DNA from 3 places in the Rhizobium sp. Root491 genome. Region 3 is predicted to be linked to each of the others. Evidence: predicted binding sites of a transcription regulator. Region 3 holds the regulator's gene; each other region holds the start of a gene.
What was found. The regulator LexA, encoded in region 3, represses DNA repair genes until DNA is damaged. The targets are predictions, from matches to a motif close to TGTTCNNNNTGTGTTCNG.

Region 1: a site for LexA is predicted at 9,154-9,171, ahead of ASD46_RS17530 (putative DNA modification/repair radical SAM protein). Genes of this name have one in related genera too.
Region 2: a site for LexA is predicted at 3,546-3,563, ahead of ASD46_RS05570 (YifB family Mg chelatase-like AAA ATPase). Genes of this name have one in related genera too.

The regions. Positions count from the first base shown of each region.
Region 1 is NZ_LMFF01000015.1:169,649-180,246, reverse strand. Features, by position in the region: gene ASD46_RS17555 (DUF2306 domain-containing protein) at 47-535, opposite strand; gene ASD46_RS17550 (LytTR family DNA-binding domain-containing protein) at 584-1,450, shown strand; gene carB (carbamoyl-phosphate synthase large subunit) at 1,607-5,095, shown strand; gene ASD46_RS17540 (GGDEF domain-containing protein) at 5,179-6,318, opposite strand; gene ASD46_RS17535 (UdgX family uracil-DNA binding protein) at 6,477-7,916, opposite strand; gene ASD46_RS17530 (putative DNA modification/repair radical SAM protein) at 7,916-9,148, opposite strand; gene greA (transcription elongation factor GreA) at 9,370-9,846, shown strand; gene ASD46_RS17520 (glycosyltransferase family 4 protein) at 9,938-10,598, shown strand, end outside.
Region 2 is NZ_LMFF01000001.1:1,123,190-1,133,787, forward strand. Features, by position in the region: gene ASD46_RS05560 (LysE family translocator) at 62-679, shown strand; gene cysK (cysteine synthase A) at 836-1,804, shown strand; gene ASD46_RS05570 (YifB family Mg chelatase-like AAA ATPase) at 1,921-3,453, opposite strand; gene gshB (glutathione synthase) at 3,639-4,598, opposite strand; gene ASD46_RS05580 (cupin domain-containing protein) at 4,843-5,355, opposite strand; gene ASD46_RS05585 (sn-glycerol-3-phosphate import ATP-binding protein UgpC) at 5,466-6,566, opposite strand; gene ugpE (sn-glycerol-3-phosphate ABC transporter permease UgpE) at 6,578-7,420, opposite strand; gene ASD46_RS05595 (ABC transporter permease subunit) at 7,432-8,406, opposite strand; gene ASD46_RS05600 (extracellular solute-binding protein) at 8,490-9,788, opposite strand; gene ASD46_RS05605 (sugar O-acetyltransferase) at 9,922-10,482, opposite strand; gene ASD46_RS05610 (YraN family protein) at 10,493-10,598, opposite strand, start outside.
Region 3 is NZ_LMFF01000001.1:55,230-65,827, reverse strand. Features, by position in the region: gene ASD46_RS00325 (LpxI family protein) at 1-367, shown strand, start outside; gene lpxB (lipid-A-disaccharide synthase) at 364-1,545, shown strand; gene gltA (citrate synthase) at 1,676-2,965, opposite strand; gene ASD46_RS00310 (ComEC/Rec2 family competence protein) at 3,272-5,704, shown strand; gene ASD46_RS00305 (glutathione S-transferase family protein) at 5,721-6,404, opposite strand; gene lexA (transcriptional repressor LexA) at 6,844-7,566, opposite strand; gene ASD46_RS00295 (VOC family protein) at 7,778-8,659, shown strand; gene kdsA (3-deoxy-8-phosphooctulonate synthase) at 8,659-9,504, shown strand; gene eno (phosphopyruvate hydratase) at 9,652-10,598, shown strand, end outside.

The DNA of each region.
Region 1 (10,598 bases), on a different contig from region 3:
TATAATACATCTTGTTCCGGAAGAAAGCGGAGGTGGGTGCATTCGTTCAGGAGGCTCGCCGCCTTTGCGTGAAGACGGTCAGAGACAGCAGGGCAAACACGAACACGCCCGCGAAAAGCACCACAAGACCCGGCTGACCGTCACCGAAAGCAACCTCGTGAATGATCCGCCCCGGAACGAAGGTGAAACCGCCTGCGATGACGATACCGCCGAGATAAACACTCTGCATGATCCTCATATGGCGCCTGATTTCGCCCCTGCGCGCAAAAAGGACCGATTGCAGACAGCCATATATGGTGAGAACCGATAAAAGATGGATCGGGCTGAAACCGTAAAACACCCTCAATTCATGAATGAAGAAGGTCGAAACGGACGTCATGACCATCAGCGTCACCCAGATCCTGCCGAGGAGCCGGTGGATGGCGGTTCCTTTGGGGCGAAGGAAAATGAAGGCACCGAGAATCGCGGCCGGAACAACGGTGGCGACATGGAATTGCACGGCAAGCGGTGCGTCTAGCAAAGGCTGGAGTGACATGGTGAAGCGTTTTGACCCGGTTGAAATTATCGCTAACTTCGGCAAAACATGCGCGAAAGAAAAACGCATTGGCGTCAACCGCAGGAAAACTTCGTGGATCACCTCTCTTTGCAGTCCACGCTTCGTGAAATGCACGCCATCCTGCAATCGCGCAGACTGTGGCTGACCTTCCTTGCCATATTGGCGATCTTCATTCTGACCGGCCCTTTCGGGACAAGTGAGACCATGAGTTTCGCCGACCGGCTGCTTTACTGGACAATCGTTCAGGCTGGCGCATGGACGTTCGCAATATCCTTTTCCATCCTCGCCAACACCATCCTTGCCGGCAGCATTGAAAATATGCTGACACGCATGATGATCGGCTCGCTGACGGCAGCCCTGCCCATCGGGCTGCTGCTTTCCATCATGAACCAAATCTTTTCCGGCAGGGAAATGGGTTTCGCTGCCTTTCTGAAAAGCAGCCTGTCGGCCCTGCCGCTCTGCGCCATCTTTTGCCTGCTGAGCTACCTCACGGCCTGCCAGTCACGCGCAACGGCAACGGATGCCGTTGCGGACCCGAATGGAGATGCCAAAGGTGAGGTGAAAAGCATCGCGCCGCTGCTGGAGCGGCTGCCGCCGCAAAAGCGCGGAGAATTGCTGCGGCTGTCGGTGCAGGACCACTATACCGAAATCGTCAACACGCGCGGCCATCAGCTCGTTCTGCTGCGTTTTGCCGATGCGCTGAAAGAAATAGGCCTCACGGAAGGCTTGCAGGTGCACCGTTCCCACTGGATTGCCATTTCCGACGTCGTCTCGTTGCGTAAACAGGCTGGCCGTCTGCACGTCATTACAAGAGACGGCTCGGAAATACCCGTCAGCCGCTCCCATAGCGCGGCCGTGCAGGCCCGTTTCGCCGCGCATACACCGGCGGGTTAAGAGTTTCTGTCGATTCCGGAATTTATGGGGTTCCGTTCTCAAAAACATTTGCCTATAAGCCGCTTCTAGCCTGAAAACTTTGAATTGCGCGCCCCGGCCGGTGATCTTTCACCCTGGCTGGTGTTTTGCGCAACCAAAACGCGGAACGAGAGAGCCATGCCGAAGCGCCAAGATATCAAGTCCATCCTCATCATTGGCGCAGGACCGATCGTCATCGGCCAAGCATGTGAATTCGACTATTCCGGCACCCAGGCCTGCAAGGCGCTGAAGGAAGAGGGTTACCGGGTCATTCTGGTCAACTCCAACCCGGCCACCATCATGACCGATCCGGGCCTTGCCGACGCAACCTATGTCGAGCCGATCACCCCGGAAGTCGTTGCCAAGATCATCGCCAAGGAACGCCCGGACGCGCTGCTCCCCACCATGGGTGGCCAGACCGCGCTCAACACCGCGCTGTCCCTGAAGCGCATGGGCGTTCTCGACCGCTACAATGTGGAAATGATCGGCGCCAAGCCCGAAGCCATCGACATGGCCGAAGACCGCGCCCTCTTCCGCGAGGCCATGGCTCGCATCGGCCTTGAGACGCCGAAGTCCATGCTGGCCAACGCCACTGAAATCAAGGACGCCGATCGCAAGAAGCACGAAGCTGCCCGCGCCGAACTCAAAGCGAAGCTTTCCGGTGCGGAACTGGACAAGGCGCTGGACGATCTGGAAAACCAGTGGAACCTTGGCGAGACCGACCGCAAGCAGCGTTACATGGCGCATGCGATTGCAATCGCCGCCCAGGCGATCGACCATGTCGGCCTGCCAGCCATCATCCGCCCGTCCTTCACGCTCGGCGGCACCGGCGGCGGCATTGCCTATAATCGCTCCGAATTCTTCGACATCGTCTCGGGCGGCCTCGACGCTTCGCCGACCACCGAGGTGCTGGTCGAAGAATCGGTTCTCGGCTGGAAGGAATATGAGATGGAAGTGGTCCGCGACACCGCGGACAATTGCATCATCATCTGCTCCATCGAAAACATCGATCCGATGGGCGTCCACACCGGCGACTCCATCACCGTTGCGCCAGCGCTGACGCTGACCGACAAGGAATACCAGATCATGCGCAACGCCTCGATTGCGGTGCTGCGTGAGATCGGCGTGGAAACCGGCGGCTCGAACGTGCAGTTCGCCGTCAACCCGAAAGACGGCCGCCTCGTCGTCATCGAAATGAACCCGCGCGTTTCGCGCTCGTCCGCTCTCGCCTCCAAGGCAACCGGCTTCCCGATCGCCAAGATCGCCGCCAAGCTCGCCATCGGCTATACGCTCGACGAGCTGGAAAACGATATCACCGGCGGCGCGACGCCTGCCTCGTTCGAACCGTCGATCGACTACGTCGTCACCAAGATCCCGCGTTTCGCCTTTGAGAAGTTCCCGGGCGCCTCCCCGATCCTCACAACGGCCATGAAGTCCGTCGGTGAAGTCATGGCCATCGGCCGCACCTTCGCAGAATCGCTGCAAAAGGCGCTGCGCGGCATGGAAACTGGCCTCACCGGTCTCGATGAAATCGAAATCCCCGGCTTTGAAGAGGGCGAAGGCTCCAAGAACGCCATCCGCGCCGCCATCGGCACGCCAACGCCGGATCGCCTGCGCATGGTCGCCCAGGCGCTGCGCATGGGAATGACGGAAGAAGAAGTCCACGAAAACTCGAAGATCGACCCCTGGTTCATCGCCCAGTTCAAGGCAATTGTGGACATGGAAGCCCGTGTCCGTGAGCAAGGCCTGCCGCAGGACGCAGAGAACCTGCGCATGCTCAAAGCCATGGGCTTTTCCGACGCCCGCCTGGCAATTCTGACGGGCAAGCGCCCGAAGGAAGTGGCCGAGCTGCGCAACAGCCTCAATGTTCGCCCGGTCTTCAAGCGCATCGATACCTGCGCGGCAGAATTCGCCTCGCCCACCGCCTACATGTATTCGACCTATGAAATCCCCTTCGTCGGCGCCGCCCGCTCTGAAGCGCAGGTTTCCGACCGCAAGAAGGTCGTCATCCTCGGCGGCGGTCCGAACCGTATCGGCCAGGGCATCGAGTTCGACTATTGCTGCTGCCATGCTGCCTTCGCGCTGAAGGATGCAGGCTTCGAAGCGATCATGATCAACTGCAACCCGGAAACGGTTTCGACCGACTACGACACTTCCGACCGCCTCTATTTCGAACCGCTGACGGCCGAAGACGTGATCGAGATCATGCGCGCCGAACAGGAAAAGGGCGAACTGGTCGGCGTCATCGTGCAGTTCGGCGGCCAGACGCCGCTGAAGCTGGCCGAAGCGCTGGAAAAGAACGGTATCCCGATCCTCGGCACCGCGCCTGACATGATCGACCTTGCCGAAGACCGCGACCGCTTCCAGAAGCTGCTGATGAAGCTCGACCTCGCCCAGCCGAACAACGGCATTGCCTATTCGGTTGAACAGGCGCGCCTCGTCGCTTCGGAAATCGGCTTCCCGCTGGTCGTGCGTCCGTCCTATGTTCTGGGTGGCCGCGCCATGCAGATCATCCATTCGGAAGGCCAGCTCCAGACCTATCTGCTCGACACGGTTCCGGGCCTAGTGCCAGAAGACATCAAGCAGCGTTACCCGAACGACAAGACCGGCCAGATCAACACCCTGCTCGGCAAGAACCCGCTTCTGTTCGACAGCTACCTGACCAACGCCGTCGAAGTCGACGTCGATGCACTGTGCGACGGCGAAAACGTCTTCGTGTCGGGCATCATGGAGCACATCGAAGAAGCCGGTATCCACTCGGGCGACTCGGCCTGCTCGCTGCCTTCCCGTTCGCTGAGCAAGGAAACCCTCGACGAGCTGGAACGCCAGACGACGGCGCTTGCAAAGGCGCTCAACGTCGGTGGCCTGATGAACGTTCAGTACGCGATCAAGGACGGCACGATCTACGTTCTCGAAGTCAACCCGCGCGCCTCGCGCACGGTGCCCTTCGTTGCAAAAACCATCGGTGCGCCGATCGCCAAGATCGCTGCCCGCGTCATGGCCGGCGAAAAGCTTGATGCGGCGATTGCCGCTTACGGCAAGAAACCCGATCCGCGCAACCTGAAGCACATCGCCGTCAAGGAAGCCGTTTTCCCGTTCGCCCGCTTCCCCGGCGTCGACATTCTGCTCGGACCGGAAATGCGCTCGACCGGCGAAGTCATCGGCCTCGACACGGATTTCGCACTCGCCTTCGCCAAGAGCCAGCTCGGCGCCGGCGTCGACCTGCCGCGCTCCGGCACCGTCTTCGTCTCGGTGCGCGACGACGACAAGGACCGCGTATTGCCCGCAATCCGTATTCTGGTCGAGAGCGGCTTCAGGGTACTGGCAACCGGCGGCACCCAGCGTTTCCTTGCTGAACAGGGCATCAACGCCGAGAAGATCAACAAGGTGCAGGAAGGTCGTCCGCATATCGAAGACGCCATCCGCAACCGGCAGGTCCAGCTGGTCATCAACACCACCGACAGCAACAAGGCGATTTCCGACTCGAAGTCGCTGCGCCGCGCAACGCTGATGCAGAAGGTGCCCTACTACACGACGATGGCCGGTGCGGAAGCAGCAGCCCTTGCCATCAAGGCGCTTAAGGCCGGCAATCTGGAAGTGAAGCCCTTGCAGAGCTACTTCCTGTAAAATCAGCCGACAACAAAGATCATGGAAACGCCGCGGGTCATGCCTGCGGCGTTTTGCATTGTCTCACAAAAAGCTCAAAAGCCTCACGCCGCCAGGGCTTCGCGCACGCAATTGCGCCCATCCGTCTTGGCGCGGTAAAGGGCGCGGTCCGCCATTTCCGCCAGGGTCTGAAGATCGCAGCGCATATCGCCGCTGGTTGCGACGCCGATGCTGATCGTCACGCCGACACGCAAACCGCCGCAATCGACCTCGTTTACCGAAACCGCATCACGAATACGCTCGCCGATCATGCAGGCCTTTTGCACACCGGCACCCGGCAGAAATATGATGAATTCCTCGCCGCCATAACGCGCCAGCAAATCAGCGCCGCGTATGCTTCCGCCGATGCGCTTTGCCACTTCCTGAAGAACACTATCGCCGACGGCATGCCCGAAGCGATCGTTGATCGACTTGAAGTGGTCGATATCGAGCAGCATGGCCGCATCGGTGGGATCGGGCACCGCCGGCATGGCCTGGAAAAAGAAGCGGCGGTTCTTGACGCCCGTCAGAGGATCGGTGTTGGCGAGAACCAGCAGTTTCCGTTCTGACCGCTCGGCCACCAGCATCATCACGAACAGCGCGATGGCAAAGTTCAACATGATGATGAAGAAAAACGCATTGACCAGATTGATGGTGGCGTAGTCGGGGAAAAGCATACTTTTCACCACCGACAACGAAATCAGGCCGGAAATGCCGGTGATCGCGCCAAGCGCCAGACGGGACAGAAGCGGCTCCTTGCGCCACCTGGCGAAAAGCCCGCCCGCCCCCGCAAGATAGGCCAGAGCGGCGCAGCCATTGAACAGGGCCGCACGATAAGCGTTATTGTCGGCCACTTGCTGTGCGAGGACAATCGCCAGTACGGTAATGAGACAGGCAACGAATAGGGTTCGTGGGCCGACAAAGCGCCCGTCGCTCAGGATTTTCAGGCCGAGCCAGATCAGCGCATAACCCACAATACCGAAGACGATGCTGCCGAGCTGCCAGAAAGCCGGCGACATTATCCCCCATTCACCGTAACCCGCGAGCGTGGAGCCTATCGTCATGGCGGAAAAACCGGCCGCGAGAGCAACCGGACCGCGCAAACCGCCATTTGTCAGCTGGAGATACATAAAGCTCAGCAACCCGACAATGTAAGAACATTTTTGCATCAGTATGACTGTCGCAAGATCAAGTTCGCCTAGCATAATTTGTCCACATAATAAATAAATTCAATATGCGCGATTATAGTATTAAGTATAAAGTTTCAATAAAAATAACCAGCAAATAAACGGTAAATTATGTCAACGATAATTAAAATAAATACAAATTATAATATAGAAATACATAGGAAAGACTATTAGAATTATCTTATAAACGCAATATCCTTTCTGAAGCGCAGCATTTCGTCCTCTTTCTGCCGCGAATCAGACAGGCGCAGCAGATAGGAGGGATGCACCGTAACAAAAAGCGTCCGCCCTTCCTGCATCGGTATCGGGCGACCCCGAACCTCCGAGACCTTTTCCTTTCCGCCTGTCAGCGCATAAAGCGCAGTTGCACCCATGGCAACGATAAGCTTCGGCCGTACCAGCTCGATTTCCTTGTTAAGCCACCAGCGGCATTGCTGCACCTCGCCCGCATCCGGTCGCTGGTGAATGCGCCGCTTGCCGCGGGCCTCGTATTTGAAGTGTTTGACGGCGTTGGTGACATAAAGCTTTTTTCGGTCAATACCGGCGTCAACCAACGTCCGGTCGAACAGCTGACCAGCGGGACCGACGAAAGGTTTTCCGGCAAGATCCTCGTGATCTCCCGGCTGTTCCCCGACGATCATCACTTTCGCATCTTCAGGTCCCATGCCGAATACTGTCTGCGTTGCCTTGCAATGCAGGGCGCAGCGCGTGCATTGGCCAGCCTCCCGCGCCAATGAAGCGAGCGTACCGTCCGGCGCCGGTGGCGGCTCTTCACGCGCAGAGGCCGCGGCCTGCAGGCGGTGATGGAATGGTTGCGGCTGGCTCGCAGCCTTTGCCGCCATCTCCAGCACCCGCGCCTCGGCACCGAGAACGAGACCTGGAATAAGCTCGGCTTCCGGCAAATTTTTCCAGTATTTCTTTGGCATCTCTGCCGTCATCGCTTTTATCTTCAGACGCGCCGGATTGAATATGTTGGCATAATAGGTTCGCCACAGCTCGTCCGTTTCATCCGTCAGCTCAGGCTTGGACGCGGCCTGCCGCGATGTCTCCAGCACGTTTCCGTCCCACCACGCGGAGCCGTTCGGTGTCGCGATCAGCCAGTCCATATCCGTGAACCGCCGCTGGAAAAACGGGGCCGTGCGCTCGACGATGAAGTGATCCGGCTCGAACCATGCGACGAAGCGCCGCCGCCCACCCTTCCCCTGCGGCAAGGATAATTCCTTGAAGCGAACAAAGGCCGTCATCTTGTGACAATCGCGGCGGACCGATTTTTCAAGCTGCCGGGCTTCGGAAACATCCGCATCGGACTTGAACTGCAACAGGGCGCGATCCCGCTTCAGCCGCCACAGCAACCGGTAAAGCAGTGCGAAACGACCCGGATCGCTATGACAGATAATCGCTTGCGCCAAAGTCACGAAGGAGGCTGGAGCGGACACCTGCACGTCATCCGCACGGGCCGCCGGCAAAGGCTCTCCGGCAAAATCGAGAAGCCCGGCTTTCTCATCCCGCAACCGCCAGTCAATCGCCTCCGGCGGCACATTGGCGGCGAGAGCCGCGCGCGCCGCATCACGCCACTCGCCGAAATCGCCCCGCCCTTCCAGAACCGGGCCGTACATCACAGCAGCGATAATTGTTCGGGCTGCGGAGCAAACATCGCTCGCAAATCCGGCCGTTCGGTCAGCTTGCCCGGCGTCCAGCCGTCGGCAACGATGAAGGCCTTCACCTTTTTCAGGGAAACGCCGAAGCGGGCAATATCCTCCAACCGCAACCGTCGAAACCGGCGTGAAGACAGGATCGAGGCGACCGTCTTGGTACCGAAGCCGGGCACGCGCAGCAATATTTCGCGATCCGCCACGTTCACGTCCACTGGAAAACGGTCGCGATTTTTCAGCGCCCAGGCAAGCTTCGGATCTATATCGAGATCGAGCATTCCGTTACCGCCGATCGCGGTTATTTCACCAATGTCGAACCCATAAAAACGATAAAGCCAGTCGGCCTGATAAAGCCTGTGTTCCCGCATCAAAGGCGGCTTGATGAGCGGCAGGTTCTTCGACGAATCCGGAATGGGGCTGAAAGCCGAATAATAGACGCGCCGCAAACCATAGCTGCCATAAAGTCGAGCGCTCGTGGACAGAATGGTGCTGTCATCAGCCCCATCCGCCCCAACGATCATCTGCGTGCTCTGTCCTGCAGGCGCAAAACGTTTGGTCTTTCGCGTCCTGACGGTCGGCTCCCCCGCCTCCTCGATCTTCAGACGGATATCAGCCATCGAGCGGCGAATATTGGCGGGCTGCTTTTCCGGCGCAAAACGGCTGACGCCGCTATCAGTCGGCAATTCGATGTTGATCGACAGCCGGTCGGCGTAAAGCCCCGCTTCCTCAATAAGCTTTGGCGATGCTTCGGGAATGGATTTCAGATGGATGTAGCCGCGAAAGCCATGCGTGACGCGCAGTTCCCGCGCCACCCGCACCATCTCTTCCATCGTATGATCGGAAGAGCGGATAATACCGGAAGAGAGAAACAGCCCCTCGATATAGTTGCGCCGATAGAACTCCAGCGTCAGCCACACCACCTCCTCGGCAGTAAACCGCGCCCGCTCGACATTGCTCGAAGAACGATTGATGCAATAGGCGCAATCATAGATACAGAAATTGGTGAGCAGTATCTTCAGGAGCGAAATGCAGCGCCCGTCCGGCGCATAGGCATGGCATATGCCCGACCCCTCCGTGGAGCCAAGTCCGCCGGATGCAGCAGAGCTGCGTTTCGTCGTGCCGCTGGCGGCACAGGACGCATCGTATTTGGCCGCATCGGAAAGAATGGCCAGCCGTTGCCTGATTGACTTCTTCATGGTTATGTTCACTATATGTTCTATTGAAAAATGTCAATCTCATCTGTTAAAGCCCTGAACGAATGCAAGAAAATGCCCGTCTCAAATTTGCTGGCATTTCGTTGTCGTCTTCTGATATAGTCGGCTTAGTTATGATTTTGGCATGGTTCCGGAGTTCCCCTCCGGAACCTGTTTCTTTTTGTGTCTGCAAGTAAAGCGACAGGACTGCGAAGGATAAAAAAATGGTAGAAAAAGTACCGATGACGCACGGTGGATTCATCAAGCTGCAGGAGGAGCTGCGCTTTCGCCAGCAGGAGGAGCGTCCCCGTATCATCGAGGCAATTGCGGAGGCGCGCGCCCATGGCGACCTTTCGGAAAATGCCGAATACCACGCTGCCAAGGAAGCCCAGAGCCATAACGAAGGCCGCATCACTGAACTCGAAGACTTGACCGCACGCGCGGAAGTCATCGACCTTTCCAAGATGTCCGGTTCCAAGATCAAGTTCGGCGCCACCGTCAAGCTGATCGACGAGGATAGCGACGAGGAGAGAATCTATCAGATCGTTGGCGACCAGGAAGCCGATGTGAAGGCTGGACGCATTTCCATTTCCTCGCCCATCGCCCGCGCCCTCATCGGCAAGGAAGTCGGTGACAGCATCGAAGTCAACGCACCGGGCGGCGCCAAGGGTTACGAGATTCTCGCCGTACAGTGGGGCTGATCTGCCCTTTCATGCAATGCGCCCCTCGGGCGCATTGCATTGATATCCTGAACTGAACATCCTGCCTTAGCCGCAAAGACGGAAGCCCATCTTGTCCCACGCCAGTCTGAAAGATGTGCAGGTGCTTGCGCCGAACTTCAAGCGCAGGCTCTCCGGCGTTACCTCCACCATCGTTCAGCTTATTCCGGTACAAAACCGGCTGGGTCAGAAGGTGGCCGTCATCGGCCCCGGCCTGCCGCAGCATCTGCCACATGTGCGCTTCCGTGATCTGTGGCGGCTCTGGCAAAACGGCCCGCTCAGCGGTCCGCGCATCTGGCACGCCCGCCGCAATCTCGAAATGTTGCCGGGTATTCTCATGCGTGACGTGCTGCGCATGAAGGTGAAGCTGATGTTCACCTCGGCGGCGCAAAGGCGACATTCCGCCTATACCCGCTTTCTGATTTCAAAAATGGATGCGGTCGTCGCGACAAGCGGCCGCTCAGGCTCGTTTCTGGAAGTACCACACAGCGTCGTCATGCATGGCGTCGATACCGAGCTGTTTCATCCCGCAACCGGCCCGGAGGATACGATCGCTTCGACCGGCCTGCCGGGGCAATTTCTCATCGGATGTTTCGGACGGGTGCGCCACCAGAAGGGAACAGACCTTTTCGTGCGCGCCATGATCGAACTTCTACCCAACTATCCCGAATGGACGGCCGTCATCTCCGGCCGCGTGACCGCAGAGCACAAGGCCTTCGCCGACAAGCTCGTGG
Region 2 (10,598 bases), 1.1 Mb from region 3:
GGCGATTGTTTTCACCCCTGATTTTCGCTATTGATCTGGCGGATTTTCGGGGAAAATGACCATGACGCTGACGACCCTTCTTGCCTATGGCACCGCACTCTTCATCGCCGCTGCCATTCCCGGCCCCGGCATGACGGCGATTGTGGCGCGGGCGCTTGGATCGGGGTTTCGGGAAACCTTCTTCATGGGCCTCGGGCTGGTGCTGGGCGACATGATCTACCTGACCGGCGTGATCCTCGGCCTCGCCTTCGTGGCGCAGACTTTTCAGGAGGCCTTCATGGTCCTGAAGTTTGCCGGCGCAGCCTATCTTCTCTATATCGCATGGAAGCTCTGGACCGCCGGCCTCTTGCCACAGGACCTGAAGGCAAAAAAAAGCACCAGCATTCCCATGTCGTTTCTGTCCGGCCTGCTGATCACGCTGGGTAATCCAAAAACCATGCTGTTTTATGTGGCGCTGGTGCCGACGCTGATCGACATCCGCATGATCGGCCCATCGGAATATGCGACACTTCTGGCGCTGACCTTCGTCGTGTTGATGGCCGTTCTCCTGCCTTACATCCTGCTTGCTGCCAAGGCGCGCAACCTCCTGAAACGGCCAAGTGCGTTGACGATCCTCAACCGCACCGCGGCGGGAATTCTGGCGGGAACGGCGACCATGATCGCGATCCGCAGCACCTGAAACGATTTCGTGCATTTGCCTGATTTATCGTGAATTTTTTCCGGTAATCAGACGATATTAGGACGAACGTTCGCTGGCCTGACAAGACTATTGCTCCTATTCTGCCGCTGAAATCTTGCGGCCACACATCGTGTGGCCTTCATACAGGAGAGCATCATGCCCGAAGCCAGAAAGCCCGGACGCGGACGCGTCTATTCCTCCATCACCGAAACAATCGGCGATACGCCGATCGTGCGGCTGGACAAGCTGGCGAGGGAAAAGGGCGTGAAGGCCAATCTTCTCGCCAAGCTGGAGTTCTTCAACCCCATCGCCTCCGTGAAAGACCGCATTGGCGTTGCCATGATCGAAGCGCTGGAAGCCCAGGGCAAGATCACCCCCGGCAAAACGACGCTGGTTGAGCCGACCTCCGGCAACACGGGCATTGCGCTAGCCTTTGCCGCCGCCGCCAAGGGTTACAAGCTGATCTTGACCATGCCGGAAACGATGTCGGTCGAACGCCGGAAAATGCTGGCCTTGCTGGGCGCGGAACTGGTGTTGACCGAAGGCCCGAAGGGCATGAAGGGCGCCATCGCCAAGGCGCAGGAACTGGCCGAAACCCTGCCAGACGCGATTATTCCCCAGCAGTTCGAAAACCCCGCAAACCCGGATATTCATCGCAAGACGACAGCGGAAGAAATCTGGAACGACACCGAGGGTGCTGTCGATATTTTTGTTTCGGGCATCGGTACGGGTGGCACTATCACCGGTACGGGCCAGGTGCTGAAATCCCGCAAGCCGGAGGTGAAGGTCATTGCCGTCGAGCCAGCCGACAGCCCGGTTCTTTCCGGTGGCAACCCCGGTCCGCACAAGATCCAGGGCATCGGCGCCGGTTTTGCACCCGCGATCCTCGACACTGGAATCTATGACGAAATCGTCACCGTGACCAATGACGACGCTTTTGAAATCGCCCGTCTGGTGGCGAAGCTGGAAGGCGTACCCGTCGGCATCTCCTCGGGCGCGGCACTCGCAGCGGCGATCAAGGTCGGCGCACGTGAGGAAAATGCCGGCAAGAATATCGTCGTCATCATTCCCTCCTTCGCGGAACGTTACCTTTCGACCGCCCTTTTCGAAGGGCTTGGGCTTTAAGCCGTTCCTCTTCGGTCAGGCCGCAAACGCGCGCCTGACCGCAATGACCGATTGTGCCGCCGGCCATCCGCCAGCGGCACAATTGTTTTAGCCGATAAAGGGCGAAGGAAGGCCGCTTATGCCGCCGCCGTCAGTCTTTCACCGGCAATGCGGTATGAAATGGCTTCCGCCACATGGATACGTCCGACAGTTTGTTTGCCGTCCAAATCAGCCAATGTGCGGGCGACCTTGAGAATGCGATGATAACCGCGTGCGGAGAACTTCAATTGTTCGGCAGCATCGCGCAGCAATTGCAGCCCGGAAGCATCGGGCTCCGCATATTTTTCGATCAGCGTTGTCGTGCAGCGAGCGTTGGTGCGAATGCCTGAAGAGCCCGCCGCCGCATAACGCTCCTGCTGCGCAAGGCGGGCGCGAGCGACACGGGCGGCCACCACCGAACTCGGTTCGGCAGTCATGGGACGGATGAGGTCAGTGGCGGAGACGGCGGGAACGTCGATGCGGATATCGATGCGATCCATCAGCGGGCCGGAAATGCGGGCCTGATAATCTGTCATGCAACGTGGCCCTCTGGCGCAAGTGAAACCCGGCTCCCCCGCTCTGCCGCACCGGCAGGGGTTCATCGCAGCGACAAGCTGGATTTCCGCCGGATAGGTGACGCGGTGATTGGCACGGGCAACGATGCATTCGCCCGTTTCCAGCGGCTGGCGCAGCGCATCCAGCACCTGTGGCGCAAACTCCGGGAACTCATCGAGGAAAAGAACGCCGTGGTGGGCAAGTGAAGCCTCACCCGGCTTGGCACGCAGCCCTCCGCCGATCAGCGCGGCCATGGTGGCGGAATGGTGTGGCGTGCGAAACGGTCTGCGGTCCGACAGCTTGCCGCCGGATAATTGGCCGGCGATGGAATGGACCATGGACACTTCCAGCAATTCCGCAGCCTCGAGCGGTGGCAGAATTGAGGGCAAGCGCGCGGCGAGCATGGATTTGCCGGAGCCGGGCGGGCCAACCATCAGGAGATTATGGCCACCGGCCGCTGCCACTTCCAACGCGCGCCGGGCCGTCTCCTGCCCCTTGATATCGGCCAGATCCGGCAAATTGACCGGATTGGCGCGGATCGCGGGCATCGGGCGGGAGAGAAGCTGGGTGCCGCGAAAATGGTTGGCAAGCGCAATAAGGCTGCGTGGGGCGAGAATATCGATGCCAGCCCCGGCCCAGGCTGCTTCCGGCCCGCTATCAGCCGGGCAAATCAAACCCTTCCCGAGCGCATTGGCACCGATGGCCGCGGGCAGAGCGCCCGAAACCGTGCCGATGGTGCCATCGAGATTGAGTTCGCCGAGAACTACATATTGCCCGAGCGCTTCCGCCGGGATCGCTCCCAACGCGGCCATGAGACCCAAAGCGATCGGAAGATCGAAATGCGATCCTTCCTTGGGCAAATCCGCAGGCGCCAGATTGACCGTGACTTTTTTTGCCGGCAGCGCCAGACCGGAGGCGTGGAGCGCGGCCTGCACCCGCTCCCGGCTTTCCGCCACCGCCTTGTCTGGCAGGCCGACAATCTGGATGCCGACCTTTCCGGGTGCGACCATCACCTGCACCTCGACCGGCACACCCTCTATTCCCTGAAATGCAACCGTATTGACCCGTGCCACCATGGCCTGCCCCCGCAAACCGGCCACAACATCAAAGCATTATGCCCCGATGGCGGCCACTCTCAAGTAACCTGCCACAGAGCAAAGAATAAAACAAGAACATTAAGCGAACAATTTCGCGCGAACGGTGTATTTCAGTTGTATAGAGTTGTGCACGCGGAACAAACGCAGGTGGCGAGGAAATTGCCTCAGAAATCCTGTGCTTCGCGCTTTTTCTCGATCGCATCCCACAACAGGCTTGCCACATCGGCACCGCCGAATTTCTGCACTTCACGAATGCCTGTCGGTGAGGTGACGTTGATTTCCGTGAGGTAATCGCCGATCACATCGATGCCAACGAACAGGAAACCGCGCTCGCGCAGGGCGGGGCCGATACGGCGGCAGATTTCCTTCTCACGCGCGGTGAGTTCCGTTGGCTCCGGGCGGCCGCCGGCATGCATGTTGGAGCGGGCATCATTTTCCGCCGGCACGCGATTGATCGCGCCCACGGGCTCGCCATCCACCAGAAGGATACGCTTGTCGCCCTTGCGAACATCCGGCAAGTATTCCTGGGCGATATAGGGTTCGCGGAACATCTGGCCGAACATTTCCAGCAGCGATGAGAAATTGCGGTCGTCCCGCGCGGAATGGAAGACGCCTGCACCACCATTGCCATAAAGCGGCTTGAGGATGATATCGCCCATTTCATTGCGGAAGCGGGCGATTTCAGAGACATCCTTGGTGATCAGCGTCTTCGGCATCAGATCGGCAAATTCGGTGACGAAAATCTTTTCCGGCGAGTTGCGGACCCAGGCGGGATCGTTGACAACAAGCGTTTTGGGATGAATGCGCTCGAGCAAATGGGTCGAGGTGATGTAGGCCATGTCGAATGGCGGATCCTGGCGCAGATGAATGACATCCATGGTCGAGAGATCGACCCGCTCCGGCTCCGAGAGCGAAAAATGGTCGCCCTTGATATCGCGCAGTTCCATCTGTTCGACGGTCGCGTAGATCTTGCCATCGCGCATGGAGAGGCGTTCGGGGGTATAGTGAAACAGCCGGTATCCACGTGCCTGCGCCTCAAGGCTCATGGCGAAGGTGGAGTCGCCGGCGATATTGATGCCGGAGACATGATCCATCTGGATCGCGACGTTCTTGATCTTCGCCATGCGCATCTTCCTCTTGCAGCATGCGGACGCTTCGCGGTTCCGCCGTGCCCATTGCCTCGTCTGTTCGCGATTCCCCGCAGGACCGGAAGAGACCCGGAAATGCTTCAGAAAACCCTGAAGATGTAGGGCAGCGACCATTCAAACGCAACTGCTGCGAGGGGTGCTTTTTGTGAGTTTTATTGAACCTTCACAATTCCGCAGGTGGCGCTGCGCAGAGCCCCACCTGCCGGAGTGTTTTACCAGTTCAGGCCGCCAGCTTGTAGGAACGACCGGCAAACAGCTTGTTCTTGACCCGGTAGGCCAGAGCCAGCGCCGTGGGGAAAGGGCGGCGCATGAAGGCAACCTTGCGGACATACTCATCCACGCGCCAGGTGGCCCATGTTCCCGCGCGGAAATAAGCGACGTCACCCACCCGCAGGATACTGACTGTGCCGTCTTCCGCCGTCACATGCACCTCACCCTCAAGGATATAGACGGTCTCGTCCCAACCGAAGAACCATCGGAACTCGCCCGCCGTACAATCCCACATGGCTGTGCTGGAGGCGCGGTCTCCGCTTCTGGAATGATCCGCCGCACGCGCCTGAGGATCACCGGAAATTATCCAGTCGGGGTTGATGGGGGCCGGCTGCAGCCGCAAATCGGTGCAGGACGCGCTAACCACGCTCTCGTCTTTTGCCCGGCGCAAAGAGGCGGACAATATCGGCACCGTGCGGATGGCCATGGTGGCAGCCGCCGCGAACATCATCTTCAAAGGCATATTAGAAAACCCCCGTGAAATATTGGAGATCTTCTATCATCGGGATCGTAACGAAGCGGTTTTGACAATCGGCGCAATTTTAGTCATCGCGCCGATTTCTTATCGTCCACTCAGGCCGTTGCCAACTGCACGGGCTGCGCCACAGCCTGTTCCGCCTTGCCCGCTATGCGCTTACCGGTCTGGCTGGAGAAGAAGTGCAGCTTGTCCGGAGATATGGCGACCGACAAGGTAGCCGGAATCTCGACCTCCGGCGAAAACGCCACAGTCAGGTTCTGGTCGCCGATCATGCCGTGGATAAGACGCTGCGAGCCGAGTTCCTCGATATACTCGACGCGTAGCGAAAAACCGAGCTCACCTGCCGCCGCCAGGCGGAAATCTTCCGCCCGCATGCCCACAGTAACCGGGCCGGAGATGGGGGCGAAACCGTTGAGCGCGATCAGCGACGGCCCGACCGCAAGGCTATCCCCATGCAACTCGCCGTTCAGCAGGTTCATGGCGGGAGAACCGATGAAGCTTGCGACAAAGGTGGAAGCGGGGGCGTGATAGACCTCAAGCGGTGCGCCGATCTGTTCGATGCGGCCGCCGTTCAGCACCACCAGACGATCTGCCAGCGTCATGGCTTCCAGCTGATCGTGCGTGACGTAGATCGAAGTGGTGCCGAGGCGCTTTTGCAGGCGCTTGATCTCGCCGCGCATGGAAACGCGCAGTTTGGCATCAAGGTTGGACAGGGGCTCATCAAACAGGAAGGCGGCCGGTTTGCGCACGATGGCGCGGCCCATGGCGACTCGCTGACGCTGGCCGCCAGAAAGGGCGCGCGGCTTGCGCTCCAGATAGGGTTCGAGCTGGAGCATGCGGGCGGCCTCGGCCACGCGCGCATCGATCTCCGCCTTCGGCGTCCTGCGGTTCTTCAACCCGTATTCCAGGTTCTGGCGCACCGACATATGCGGATAGAGCGCATAGTTCTGGAACACCATGGCGATATCCCGGTCAGCCGGATCTACCTGGTTGACCACCCGGTCACCGATCTTCACCGTGCCTTCGGAAATATCCTCAAGTCCGGCCACCATACGCAGGAGCGTGGACTTGCCGCAGCCGGAGGGACCGACGAGAACAATGAACTCGCCGTCCCTGATGTCGATATCGACGTGATGCACGGCACGCACGCCGCCATGATAATCCTTGCAGACCTGACTGATTTCTATCGCGGCCATTTTCGGTTTCCTTATTTGTCGCTTTCCGTCAGGCCCTTGATGAACCAGCGCTGGAAGATCACGACGATCATCACAGGCGGCAGCATGGCCAGAACGGCAAGCGCGAAAGCTTCGTTGTAATCGGGGATTTGCGAACCGACCCAGACTTGCAGGATCGACTTGATGCCGCGCATCAGGGTGAAGAAACTCTCGTCCGTGGTCATCAGCATGGGCCAGAGGTACTGGTTCCAGCCGTAAACGAACATGATGATGAAGATCGCCGCCATCATGGTACGGGAAAGCGGGATGATCACATCAATGAAGAACTTGACCGGGCCCGCACCGTCGATGCGAGCGGCTTCCAGCAATTCTTCAGGAATGGATTTGAAGAACTGCCGGAAATAGAAGGTGCCCGTCGCAGACGCCAGAAGCGGCACAATCAGACCGGTATAGGAGTTCAAGAGGCCGAGTTTGCTCATCACCTCATAGGACGGCATGATGCGTACTTCGAGCGGCAGAAGCAGGGTGGTGAAGATGATCCAGAAGGCAAGCGTTGCAAACCGGAACCGGAAATAGACGATCGCATAGGCTGCCATCATCGACAGGACGATCTTGCCGACGGCAAAACCGATGCCGAGGATCAGCGAGTTGAGCACCATGTTGAGACCGGTGATCTGCCCGGTGAAGCCGCCCTTCTGCGTCAGGACCTTTTCATAGGTTCCGACGAAATTGTCGCCCGGAATGAGTGTCAGGCCGCTGCGGTGGATCTCCGCCGCCGTATGGGTGGACGTCATGAATGCCACGACGACAGGCAATATCAGGAACAGTGCGCCAATGATCAGCACCAGATGGTCGAGGGGTTTTGTCTTGTACATTGTCTTTTCCCTCAATTGTAATGGATGCGTTTTTCGATGAAGCGGAACTGGATGATGGTCAGAACGAAGACGACCAGCATCAGGATGACGGACTGAGCAGATGAACCGCCGATGTCATTGCCGCGGAAACCGTCGAGAAAGACCTTGTAGACTAGCGTAATCGGATTGTTGGCGGCCTTGTCCTTCACCATCACGTCGATAATGCCGAACGTATCGAACAGCGAATAGGTGATGTTGATGATCAGCAGGAAGAATGCAGTCGGTGCCAGAAGCGGCATGATGACCGTCCAGAACCGGCGCACGCTCGATCGGCAATCGATGGCGGCAGCCTCGCGCACGGCGACGGATACGCCCTGCAATCCGGACAGGAAGAAGATGAAATTATAAGGGATCTGCTTCCAGACCGCGACGGCAATCATGGCGAAGGCTGTATCGAAGTAGTTGAGGCCAACCTTCATATCCCAGCCCAAAAACGCGGCCATCTTGACGAAAGGCCCGATATGCTGGTCGAAAAACATCATGCCGATGAGACCCGCAACCGGCGGCGCGATGGCGTAAACGGAGATCAGCAACGTCTTGTAGGCGGAACTGCCGCGAACGACCGCATCGGCCTTGACCGCAAGCAAAAGACCGAGCGCCAGCGAAAAGAAAGTGACCAGCACGGTGAAGACAACCGTGAATTTGGCGATGTTTAGATATTCCGGATTGAAGATGGCATCGGAATAATTGGCGAATCCCACGAACGTTGCACCGAACCCGAAAGGGTCTTCGATAAAGAACGACGATTGCACGGCCTGGACGGAGGGCCAGTAGAAGAAGATGAAAATCACCGCCAGTTGCGGCGCCAGAAACAGATAGGGCACGTAGGACGAGGAGAACTGCACGCGCTTCATGCTGGCTTCTGCGGCCTTCGCCGTTTTTCCGGTTTTTGCAGACCGGCCGGATAGAAACCGGGCCAGACGCGGTTGAGACGATGTATAGGCCACGCTTGCGCCTCCTTAATCCAAGAGCGAGCCTCCTTTCCGGCGGAAAGGAGGCTCGACAACTATCGTTGTTTCAAAAAGGGCGATCAGCCAGCCGTTTTAGCGAAACGGGCGAGAAGATCGTTGCCTTCCTTTTCGATGATGTCAAAGGCGTCCTTCGGCGTTACTTCGCCGGAGAAGATGCGGTTGTATTCGCGTTCCATGATGGAGCGGATCTGCGGGTAGAAACCGAGGCGGTAGCCCTTGGACCATTCGCCTGAAGGCAGCGACAGCTGCTGGATACCGACTTCGGCGGCAGGCTTTTCCTTGTAGAAGCCTTCAGCCTTGGCCTTTTCGTAAGCAGCCGTGGTGATAGCGACGTAACCGGTTGCCTTGTGGTAGAAGACCTGGATTTCCGGCGAAGTCAGGAACTGGAAGAAGTCAGCCACGCACTTGTTTTCGGCTTCAGACTTGCCCGACATTGCAAAGAGGGCAGCGCCGCCGATGAAGGAGTTGGTGCCAGCGCCCTTGATGGAGCCCCAGTAGGGAAGGAAGGTTGCCGAGAACGGCATGGACGCCGTCTTCTGCAGGCCACCGAACGAACCCGAGGAACCGATCCAGAGGGCAACCTTGCCTTCTTCGAAGGGCTTCTGGTTGTCGTTCCAGCCGGCGCCGTAGTAGGCGAACAGACCCTTGTCTTTCCAGTCCTTCAGCTTGTCGAACATCATGACGAGGTTCGGGTCGGTGACCTTGAGCTTGGTGTCAGTGACGCTGTCGTAACCATTGTTGTTGGTTGCGAACTGGATGTTGTTGCGGGAGAAGAAGTTCTCCGTGAACTGCCAGGTGAGCTGCGACTGGACGAGCGGGATGTAACCGGCTTCCTTCAGCTTCGGTGCGACCTTTTCAAAATCTTCCCAGGTCTTCGGAGCTTCGACGCCGGCCTTCTTCAGGGCTTCGTCGTTGACATACATGATCGGCGCGGAAGTGTTGAAAGGCATGCCGACGAACTTGCCGTCAGCGGCAGCGTAGAAATAGCGGACGCCGTTGATGAAGGCTTCGCGGTCGAACTTGTAACCGGCCTTGTTGATGAGGTCTTCCGCAGGAATGACAGCGCCCTTGGCGTTGATGATGGTGGCAGCGCCAGCATCGAAAACCTGAAGAATGTTCGGCTGTTCGCCCGAACGGAAAGCAGCGATGCCGCTTGCAAGCGCTTCTTCGTATGAGCCCTTGGAAACCGGCGTCAGAGCGCATTCCTTCTGGGCTTCGTTGAACTTCTGCGAAACTTCGTTGATGACTTCGCCGTTACGGCCGCCCATGCCGTGCCACCAGGTGATGTTGGTCGCAGCCATGGAAGACGTTGCCGAAATGCTGACCGCCACTGCGGCCATGGAAATCTTCTTCAACATTACTAAATCCTCTCCACCATTTATTGGGATGAGGATGCGAATAGAGACGTTCCATGACGCCTCTTTAACGGTTTTATGTCAGATTTATTACAGTCCCTGCGATAGGGACTCCATTCTTCCAGAAACGGATGTCTCAAGCGTCCTTGCGCTTTATCGGGCGAGCCGGATTTCCGACCACCGTCGTCCCGGCCAAGACATCCCGCGTCACCACCGAACCGGCCCCGACGATCGCGCCATCGCCAATGGTGATGCCGGCCAGAAGGATCGCGCCGCCGCCGATCCAGACATCGCGACCGATCGTGACCGGCTTTGCGATTTCAATGCCTTGCGAACGCGGAACCGGGTCCAGGTGATGTTCGGCGCAATAGATCTGCACGGCCGGCCCCAACATCGCGCCATCGCCAATCCGCACGGGCGCAGAATCAAGAATGACGCAGCCGGTATTGAGATAGACGTTCGCACCCAACGTAATGTTGAAGCCGTAAGCGCAATGAAACGGTGCTTCGATAAAGGCTCCTTCCGCAACGGAGGCAAAGAGCGCCCGCAGCAAAGGCGACATGGCCTTGCGCTCATCCGGCGGCGCGGTGTTGTGCTGGTGAACGGCACGGCGGGCGCGGGCGCGCAGCACATCCAGTTCGGCATCCATGCAACAGTACCATTCGCCCGCAGCCATTTTTTCCCGCTCAGTGGACATTGCCCCCCCCTCAAAATGCGTCGATGAAATGCTGCGGCAGGCGTCGTGGCAGGACTGCGACGATATCGAAACGCAACGAAAACCGCGCGGCATCCTTGCGTCGGGAGAGCCAAATA
Region 3 (10,598 bases):
CGGGCAGGGTGCAGTCGCCGTTGGCGGCCGTATCGTTGCACTGGAGGGCGTCGAGGGCACAGACGCGATGCTGGCGCGTGTCGCGGCATTACGCGCTGAGGGCCGCATCTCGACCCGTCGCAAGGGTGTTCTGGTGAAGCTCTGCAAGCCGCAGCAGGATATCCGCGCTGACTTGCCGACCATCGGCGTGGAAACGGTGGAGAACGCGCATAAGGCCGGGCTAGCGGGGATCGCCGTTGAAGCCGGACGCGCGCTGGTACTTGATCGCGATGAGATGTTGAAGGCGGCAGATCAGGCCGGCATATTCGTCTGCGGTATCGATACGTCACTCGGTGAAGACATGATGGGCGGAGACATGGTGGGATGACGGCAACGTTGAAGGTGGCGGTTATAGCCGGCGAGGTATCGGGCGATCTTCTGGGTGCCGATCTCATCCGGTCCCTGAAAGGCCATTACTCGGGTTCTGTCGAGTTGATGGGCGTCGGCGGTGAGGCTCTGGAGGCGCAGGGGCTGGTTTCGCTGTTCGATTATTCCGAACTCTCCATCATGGGCTTCACGCAGGTTCTGAAGAAGCTGCCCAAGCTGATTTCGCGGATCAACCAGACTGCGCAGGCAATCATTGTCGCCAAGCCGGATATTCTGCTGATCATCGACAGCCCGGATTTCACCCATCGTGTTGCGAAAAAAGTACGCAAACAATTGCCGCATCTGCCGGTCGTCAATTATGTCTGCCCCAGCGTCTGGGCGTGGAAGGAATATCGCGCCACCGCGATGTTGTCCTATGTCGATCACGTTCTGGCCTTGCTTCCATTCGAGCCGGAGGCGATGCGGCGTCTCGGCGGCCCGCCGACAACCTTTGTCGGCCATCGCCTCAGCGTCGATCAAGACGTGCTCTCCGTGCGGCAGAGGCGGGCTGAGCGGCCCCTGCCTGCCAACGGCGAACCGAAAACCATTCTGCTCCTGCCGGGGTCACGTTCCACCGAAACGACCCGGTTGATGGAGCCGTTTCAGGAAGCGGCAAAAGCATATGTCGAGCGCAACGGCCCGACGAAGTTTCTGCTGCCGACAGTGCCGCGCCAGGAAAACCGCATCCGCGAACTGGCAGCAACATGGCCGCAGGATATCAGGCCTGAAATCGGCATCGATCCCGCCTTCAAGTGGAATGCATTTGCGCGCGCCGATGCGGCGATTGCCGCGTCCGGCACCGTTATTCTCGAACTCGCGCTCGTCGGCGTACCAACCATATCGGTCTACAAGACCGACTGGATTTTCACGATGCTGAGCAAGCGGGTGAAAACCTGGACAGGTGCGCTTCCGAACCTGATTGCCGACTATGTCGTGGTGCCGGAATATTTCAACGAGGTGGTACGGGCAGGGTCGATGTTGCGCTGGGCCGAACGGCTCTCATCCGACACCACCGAACGGCGGGCGATGCTGGAAGGCTATGCTCTTGTGCAGGAGCGTTTGCACACCGAAGTGCCTCCTGGCGAAACCGGCGCCCTTATCCTTCTCGATGTGCTGAACAGCCGCAAGCAGCAAGGCTGAACCGGCAGCGATCCTGTCTGCTTCCTGGGGTTGGCAGGGCAGGTTTCGCTATTCTTATCGATGATCATATCCAACAAAAAAGCCGGCGGATAAAACCCGCCGGCTTTTTTATGTTGGTTGGTTTCCCGGCTTAACGCTTGGAAACCGGAACGTAGTCACGCTTGCCGGCGCCCGTGTAGAGCTGACGCGGACGGCCGATGCGCTGCTGCGGATCCTCGATCATTTCGTTCCACTGCGCGATCCAGCCGACGGTGCGGGCCAGTGCGAACAGCACGGTAAACATGGTCGTGGGGAAGCCAAGCGCCTTCAGCGTGATACCCGAATAGAAGTCGACGTTCGGGTATAGCTTCTTCTCGACGAAGTAAGGATCGGAAAGAGCGATCTTTTCGAGTTCGAGCGCGACCTGCATGATCGGATCGTCGGAGTTGCCGGTGGCTTCCAGCACTTCGTACATCGTCTTCTGCATGATCTTGGCGCGCGGGTCGTAGTTCTTGTACACGCGGTGGCCAAAGCCCATCAGGCGGAACGGATCGTTCTTGTCCTTGGCGCGGGCAATGTATTCCGGAATGCGGTCAACCGTGCCGATTTCGTTGAGCATGTTGAGCGCCGCTTCGTTGGCGCCGCCATGTGCCGGACCCCAGAGGCAGGCGATGCCCGCTGCAATACATGCGAACGGGTTTGCACCCGACGAACCGGCAAGACGCACCGTGGAGGTGGAAGCGTTCTGTTCGTGATCCGCATGCAGGATGAAGATGCGGTCCATGGCGCGGGCCAGAACCGGATCGACCTTGTACTCTTCGCAAGGCACGGCAAAGCACATGTGCAGGAAGTTGGAAGCGTAATCGAGGTCGTTCTTCGGGTAAACGAAGGGCTGGCCGATATGGTACTTGTAGGCCATGGCGGCGATCGTCGGCATTTTCGCGATCATCCGCAGCGAAGCGACCATGCGCTGATGCGGATCCGTAATGTCCGTCGAGTCGTGATAGAAGGCCGAGAGAGCGCCGACCGTGCCGCACATGACAGCCATCGGATGTGCGTCGCGACGGTAGCCGGTGAAAAAGCGGCTCATCTGCTCGTGCACCATGGTGTGGCGCGTTACGCGGGTGTCGAAGTCCTTCTTCTGCGCAGCCGTCGGCAATTCGCCGTAAAGCAGCAGATAGCAGGTTTCCAGGAAGTCGCCCTGTTCGGCAAGCTGCTCGATGGGGAAGCCGCGGTGCAGAAGAACGCCTTCGTCACCATCGATATAGGTGATCTTGGATTCGCAGGAGGCTGTCGAGGTGAAGCCGGGGTCGTAGGTGAAGGAGCCCGTGTGCTTGTACAGCGTGGCGATATCGACGACGCTTGGTCCAATCGTGCCTTCCCTGACCGGGAGTTCGACCTGTTTTTCGCCAAGTGTCACTGTAGCGCTTTTTTCCGTCATACTGATCCTCCGAAAACATGCGGGTGGGGGCGTTGAGATACGCCCCGCGGTTAAGCGTCTACCGATTAGCTATATGATCCTTGCGCGGATGCCAAGCTATCCAAAGGTCAAATTGTGCATTGCGGCAAACGCAATCGCGTTGCTTCAGGCTTTCCCGGCAGCAGCAATTCAATCTCGGTCAACGCATCGTTAAAGTAAAGGATTGCAATCCCCAGCGCTGGTCTGCAAACCTGTTTTTGGTGCGGCAAGGGGCGGTGGGGATTGCTCGGTCAAGGGGAAAAACAGCATTTCGAATATGCTAAAACGATGCAGGGAGACTTGCCCGGCACGCGGGAAATTCTGTTTCCTCTCCGCCGAAGCAGTGATGCGGCAACATATGACACTTCCGCCATTATTCCCGAGATTAACCGCAACACTACCGTGGTCGAAAAAATCGCCACGTACCTGGCCGAGGAGCGCGCATTCGGCCACGATTTTCTTTTCATTCCCGTTTCCATCGGCTGCGGCGCGGTACTCTGGTTTTCTCTAGATACCACGCCTTCCCCGGTCGTTTTGATTGCCACATTTCTTTTTGTCGCCGTTCTGGCGCTCTTTGTGAGATATAAAGCTGGCATTGCGGCGGCGGTTTGCGGCCCCTTCGCTTTTTTATTGCTCGGCATGCTTCTGGCAGATTTCGAAACCCGAAGGGCAGGGACCGTGGTGCTGGATACCCCCGTCACCACCACCATCACCGGCACTGTGGCGCGCCGGGAGGTCGATGCACGCGGCTACTGGCGATATGTCGTCGATCTGACCGCAACAGCGGACCCGACATTGTCGCGTCCGCCGCAGAGGATATCGGTGCTTTCGCGTGGCGGAGGCGAGCCGATCGCACTCGGCGCAACCCTTCGCGGCAAGGTCCGCCTCTCGCCGCCATCCGGCCCGGCCTTGCCGGGACTGAACGACTTCGCCTTCACGTCCTATTTCAAAGGCATAGGCGCGACCGGTTTCTTTTATAAATCACCGGATGCGCTTGTATCACCCGTTGGTGACGCAAGGCCTGACAAGGGTTGGTTGGAATGGGCCGATATGCGGCTTTATGGCCTTCGCAGCGCAATTGCCGAACGCATCCGCACCACCATCGGCGGTGATGCCGGAGCCTTCGCCGCCTCCATCATCACCGATGAGAGACAGGCTATATCGGCGGAGACGATGGAGGCGTTGCGGCTCTCCGGCCTTGCCCATATCGTCGCCATATCCGGGCTCAACATGGCATTGGCCTCCGGCATATTCTTTGTTGGCCTGAGACTGGCTTTCAGCCTGTCTCCCGCCTTTGCGCAGCGCTGGCCGGTCAAGAAGATCGCGGCTTTCGCGGCACTGCTGATGACGCTTGCCTATTATCTGATTTCCGGTTTTGCCGTTTCCGCCGAGCGCGCCTGGCTGATGATGTCTGTGATGCTGATCGCGGTCCTTTTCGATCAACCATCACTCAGCCTCAGAAACGTTGCCATTTCCGCCCTGATCATTCTGGCTTTCTCGCCCTCGGAAATCATGGGTCCGAGTTTTCAGATGTCATTTGCGGCCACCATAGCGCTTGTTTCGGCCTATGCCTTCTGGAGCCGTTGGCGTACGGATCGCGAGCGGCTGTTCATCGGGCGCAAGCCCGCATGGCTGAAGGTGGCGGAAATGATGGGCGCGGTCATTGGCGGCGTTATCACGACGTCGCTGATCGGGGGCCTTTCGACGGCGATCTATTCAGCCGAACATTTTCACCGTGTCACCACCTATGGACTGTTCGCCAATCTGGCTGCAATGCCGCTCATGTCGCTGATCGTCATGCCATTCGCTCTTATCGCCATGCTGCTGATGCCCTTCGGGCTCGATGCGCCGTTCCTGAAGATCATGGGTTATGGCATGGCACTCGTCATCGAGGTTGCAAACGAGGTGGCCTCCTGGGGCGGCAGCGCAGCGACGGGGCGTCCGCATGGCTGGTTTATCGGTTTGGCTTCGGTGGGTTTCCTGCCGCTGACATTGCTGCGCAGCCGGCTTGCGCTTCTTGGCATCCCGTTTCTGCTCTTCGCCTTCGGCGTGTCGGCAGTTACGGCCTATCGTGATCTGCCGGATCTATTGATTCACGAGGACGGCGAATTGGTGGCACTCCTGGAGGATGGCAAGGTCTCAACCACAAAAGCCCGTCCGCAGAGCTTCGTTTACGGACAGTGGCAAAGGGCACTGCTGCTGCCGGAAAAAACCGTGCCGCCGGGTTTTATAAATGGCGAGAGCACGGCAACTGCTGGTTCTGACTCGAGATCGAAACTGTCGCCGGAAGACATGGCTGTGGTGGTACGCGAGATGACGGCGGCGCTCAAAGACGCCAAAGCTGGCGTCTTCACCTGCAGGAAAGACATATGGTGCGTAGCGAGCGCCGCGAGCGGAGAGTGGATCGTCGTTCTGGACGATGGCCGCTTCGCCGGAAAAGCCTGCGATATTGCCGATATCGTCGTTGTTTCCCGCAGAACCTCTTTTTCGCAGTGCCGCTCGGGTGCACTCCTGCTCAGCCGTGACATCTTGCGGCGTCTCGGTTCTGTGGAAATAGATTTTGCTGACAAGAGGGAGGAGGGTGTGGCGAGCGGGCTGCGCGCCGCAATCGCCGGAACGGACAGGCCCTGGAGCCAGCACCGTTATTACGATTGGAAAAGCGGAAGTTTCGACCGTGATCTGCCGCAGCCCATCATCCGGCTGCTGGCGGCGTCGCAATGACCGCCGCCAGCTTGGATCATCGGGCCTTGGCGCGCAAATCTTCAGTCAATTCGCCGATCCCGCCAACTTCCTCTTCATGACCAGCGTCGCGCCAGCTCTCCTTCAAACCGGCCTCGTACCATTCTTGCATGGCAGGCAGGGCGAGCAGCCGGTCGCAATAGGCTTTCGCTGCTGGCGAAAGATCCGCGCTGCCATAGGTCTGGAAACGGAATGCAACCGGGCAGAAGAAAGCATCGACCGCCGTGAACTTTTGACCGGCAAGATATGGCCCGCCGAATTTTGTGAGACCCTCGCTCCACAACGCATCGATCCGCTTTATATCGGCTTTAAGCCCGGCATCGCCGCCCCTGGGTTTGACCCGAATGCCCACCGACATGGGATAGAGATTGCGCAGCGAGGAAAAGCCGGCATGCATCTCACTTGCGGCCGAACGCGACCAGGCCCTCGCATGCTTGTCGCTTGCCCAGACACCCTGGTGTCTTTCGGCAAGATATTCGACGATCGAAAGCGTTTCCCAAACCGTCATGCCCTCGTCGACTAGGCAGGGCACCTTGCCTGTCGGCGAAAAGGAGGAGAAGGAGACGCCTTCGCCGAACGGAATGAGCTTTTCATCAAAGGCGATACCGAGCGTGCGCATCAATACCCACGGCCGCAGCGACCATGAAGAATAGTTCTTGTTGGCTATATAAAGATCGTACATGGCGTATCTCCCGGATATGACGCGTATTTCTACACCTGCCAAGCGTTCACGGAATATCGAAAATTATCCATGGCTCCCATAAACGCCGTTGATGAATGGTGATGTGGGGCCGCTGAGAGCGCGCCTTGCGATAAGTCACCCTTTGGTGACGACTAAAACTGACTGCGCAACACGACAGAACAACGTCGCTAAAAAACAGCGGATGGGATCGCTTCGACAATTACAGCGAGCAGCCCATTCGCCACCACGCCTGTAGCGAAACCGAAGCATCTTTATGGAGCAGGAACTTAGTTTGGAAAGGGCAACGCGCACAGGCTGAATGGCGCATATGTTCGTGCACCCGCTAAAGCACGCCACGTTTGGAAACAGCCAAACCATATATAGGCGCCATCTTCACGATGACGCCTATTGTAAAGTGAATACGTTCGGTTTGATAAGATCAATGGTAGCGGCGGATCAGCCCCACCAGTTTGCCCTGAATTTTCACCCGGTCGGGCCCGAAGATACGGGTCTCATAGGCTGGGTTTGCCGCCTCGAGCGCAATGGAGGCTCCCTTGCGGCGGAAGCGCTTCAGCGTGGCTTCCTCGTCATCCACCAGAGCCACAACGATATCCCCGGGATTGGCGGTGTTGCCGTTGCGGATGATGACTGTGTCGCCGTCGAAAATGCCGGCCTCGATCATCGAATCACCCTTGACCTCAAGAGCGTAATGTTCGCCCGTGCCAAGCATGTCTACTGGCACGGCCACATCATGGGTGTTGTTCTGGATGGCGGAAATCGGCACGCCCGCAGCGATGCGGCCCATGACCGGCACGGTGACAGCCCCGCCCAGATCATTGGCCGGCGTCTTGGGGGCAGGGGCCGGTTCCGGCGTCTTGGGCTTGCCAAGGCTGCCTTCGATAACGCTCGGCGAAAAGCCGCGCTGCGGCCTTGCACCCGGCGTATAAGCCTCGGGCAGCTTGATGACTTCCAGCGCCCGGGCTCTATTCGGTAGCCGACGAATGAACCCGCGCTCTTCGAGAGCGGTTATCAGGCGGTGGATGCCGGATTTCGAAGCAAGATCGAGTGCGTCCTTCATTTCATCGAAGGAGGGCGGCACGCCGGACTCTTTCATTCGTTCATGAATGAAGAGAAGCAATTCCTGCTGTTTGCGCGTGAGCATGAGGAAAACACCCTTTAGAATCGTAGTGGAAGTCGCGAAACAAATACAGAACGAACACTATATGTTCCATATGTGTTCTGCAATCCCCTAAAATTTCGTGAAGGTGCCATCTGTTGCTGTGATGATTTGCCTCATAGCACGCAATTGTGCTTTTGTGCGGTCGAAACCGTCCCGGCATGCTCCGGGCGGAAGGCCAGCAGGATACATTTTCATGACGAAACCCTATAGCGTTGACCATCTCGTTTTGCCCGTGGAAGTCATAGGCGTCGCCGTGAAGCGCCTCGTCAGTCTTGGCTTTACGGTTGCGCCGGAGGCTCTGCATCCTTTCGGCACCCAAAATGCCTGCGTATTTTTCGCCGATGGCACCTATCTGGAGCCGCTCGCAATTGCTGATCCGGCTAAATATAATGCGTCAATAGAGAGGGGTGATGTGTTCACTGGCAGGGATGTGGCCTTCCGGCAACGGGACGGGCAGGAGGGTTTTTCGGCTCTTGTCGCCAGGACTGAAGACGCCTTGGTTGACCATGAGCGGTTTCGGGCAGCCGGCCTTTCGGCGGGCGATGTTTTCGAGTTTTCGCGGCCTGTTCGGATGCCGGATGGCTCGCAAGGCGAGGCGGCGTTCCGGCTTGCTTTTGCTGCAAGCGGGGCGGCCGCGGATTTCTTTTTGTTCAGTTGTCAACGGGTTCAAGCCCTTCCGGGCGATCGCACCATGCTGGAGCGCCACGCCAATGGTGTCACCGGCCTGAGTGAAATCGTCCTGTTTTCCGGCGGCAATATGAAGGTGGCGGGCCTGATCGAGACAGTGTTTGGCTGTGAAGGCAAAAGGTCTCCGGGCGGTGATATTGTTTTTGCGACCGGCAATGCCAGCATCAGATTGACCGGAAAACCGCCTTTCGGCGGGCAGGCCCTGAGTGCTCAGGATGGCAACGAAGGCGGATTGCGCGGCGCGGGCATCGTCTTTTCGTCACACGATCTTGCCGTGACAGAGGCGGTGCTTGCTGCTAATGGCGTGTCCTGCGCAAAAGCGGACGGCCGTCTGGTAGTGCCCGCGGCACCCGGTCAGGGCGTTGCCTTCGCCTTCGAGGAAAAATGATGAGCGTTACGAACAATCTTAAAGTCACTGCCGGCGACGGCGCCAGCAAGGTTTCCTTCTCGAATACCGAGCGGTTTTCGCTGATTGCCGGTCCGTGCCAGATGGAAAGCCGCGAACATGCCTTCATGATCGCTGGCGTCCTGAAGGAGCTTTGCGACAAGCTGGGAATAGGGCTTGTCTACAAGTCCTCTTTCGACAAGGCGAACCGCACTTCGCTTTCCGGAAAACGCGGCATCGGCCTGGATAACGCGATGCAGGTTTTTACCGATCTCAAAAAGGAATTCGGTTTTCCTGTTCTGACCGACATCCACACGGAAGAGCAATGCGCCATCGTTTCCGAGGTAGTGGACGTGCTGCAGATTCCGGCGTTCCTCAGCCGCCAGACCGATCTTCTCGTTGCCGCCGCCAAGACCGGCCGCGTCATCAACGTCAAGAAAGGCCAGTTTCTGGCGCCCTGGGACATGAAGAACGTGCTCGCCAAGCTCAATGAGAGCGGCAATCCGAATGTGATGTTGTGCGAGCGCGGCGCGTCCTTCGGTTACAACACGCTGGTTTCCGACATGCGCTCTTTGCCGATCATGGCAGCGCTCGGCGCACCTGTCGTGTTCGATGCCACCCATTCGGTGCAGCAGCCGGGCGGGCAGGGCGGCTCCACAGGTGGCCAGCGCGAATTCGTCGAGACGTTGGCGCGTGCGGCCGTTGCGGTTGGCGTGGCTGGTCTCTTCATCGAGACCCATGAGGATCCGGACAATGCGCCGTCAGACGGCCCTAACATGGTCCACCTGAAGGACATGCCGAAACTGCTCGAAAAGCTTCTGGCTTTCGACACGATTACGAAAGCCTGAGCGGCTGACCGTGACGGCGGGCACTTTTGTGCCAATCGATTTTAATGGCGGGCGGGCCGTTTCCGCTGCCCACCGTCATTGTAATTTCTTCGCCATCGTCTAAGACAGGCGACGGAAAATATCTGTTCCATTCCCAAGGGAGAGACCATGACTGCCATTACCGATATCATCGCGCGCGAAATTCTCGACAGCCGCGGCAATCCGACCGTTGAAGTCGACGTTTATCTCGAAGACGGCTCCATGGGCCGTGCCGCCGTTCCCTCCGGCGCCTCCACCGGCGCGCATGAGGCGGTTGAACTGCGCGATGGCGGCAAGCGTTATCTCGGCAAGGGCGTGGAAAAGGCGGTCGAAGCCGTCAATACGGAAATCTTCGACGCGATTGGCGGTTTCGACGCTGAAAACCAGATCCAGATCGACCAGATGATGATCGCGCTCGACGGCACGCCGAACAAGTCGCGCATCGGCGCCAACGCCATCCTCGGCGTGTCGCTCGCCGTTGCGAAGGCTGCCGCTGAAGCCTCCGGCCTGCCGCTTTACCGTTATGTCGGCGGCCCGAACGCGCATCTGCTGCCGGTTCCGATGATGAACATCATCAACGGCGGCGCGCATGCCGATAACCCCATCGACTTCCAAGAATTCATGATCCTGCCGGTCGGCGCAGAAAACATTCGCGAAGCCGTGCGCATGGGCTCCGAAGTCTTCCATACGCTGAAAAAAGAACTGTCCGCACAGGGCCACAACACCAATGTCGGCGATGAGGGCGGTTTTGCACCGGGTCTCGAAAGCGCGCCGGCAGCACTCGATTTCATCATGAAGTCGATCGAAAAGGCTGGCTACCGTCCAGGCGACGACATGTTCATCGGTCTCGACTGTGCGGCGACCGAATTCTTCAAGAACGGCAATTACGTTTATGAAGGCGAAGGCAAGACCCGTTCGCCGATCGAGCAGGCCGAATACCTGGCCGAGCTCGTGGCGAAATATCCGATCATCTCCGTCGAAGATGGCATGGCTGAAGACGACTGGGATGGCTGGAAGGCGCTGACCGATCTCATTGGCAACAAGTGCCAGCTGGTGGGCGACGATCTTTTCGTCAC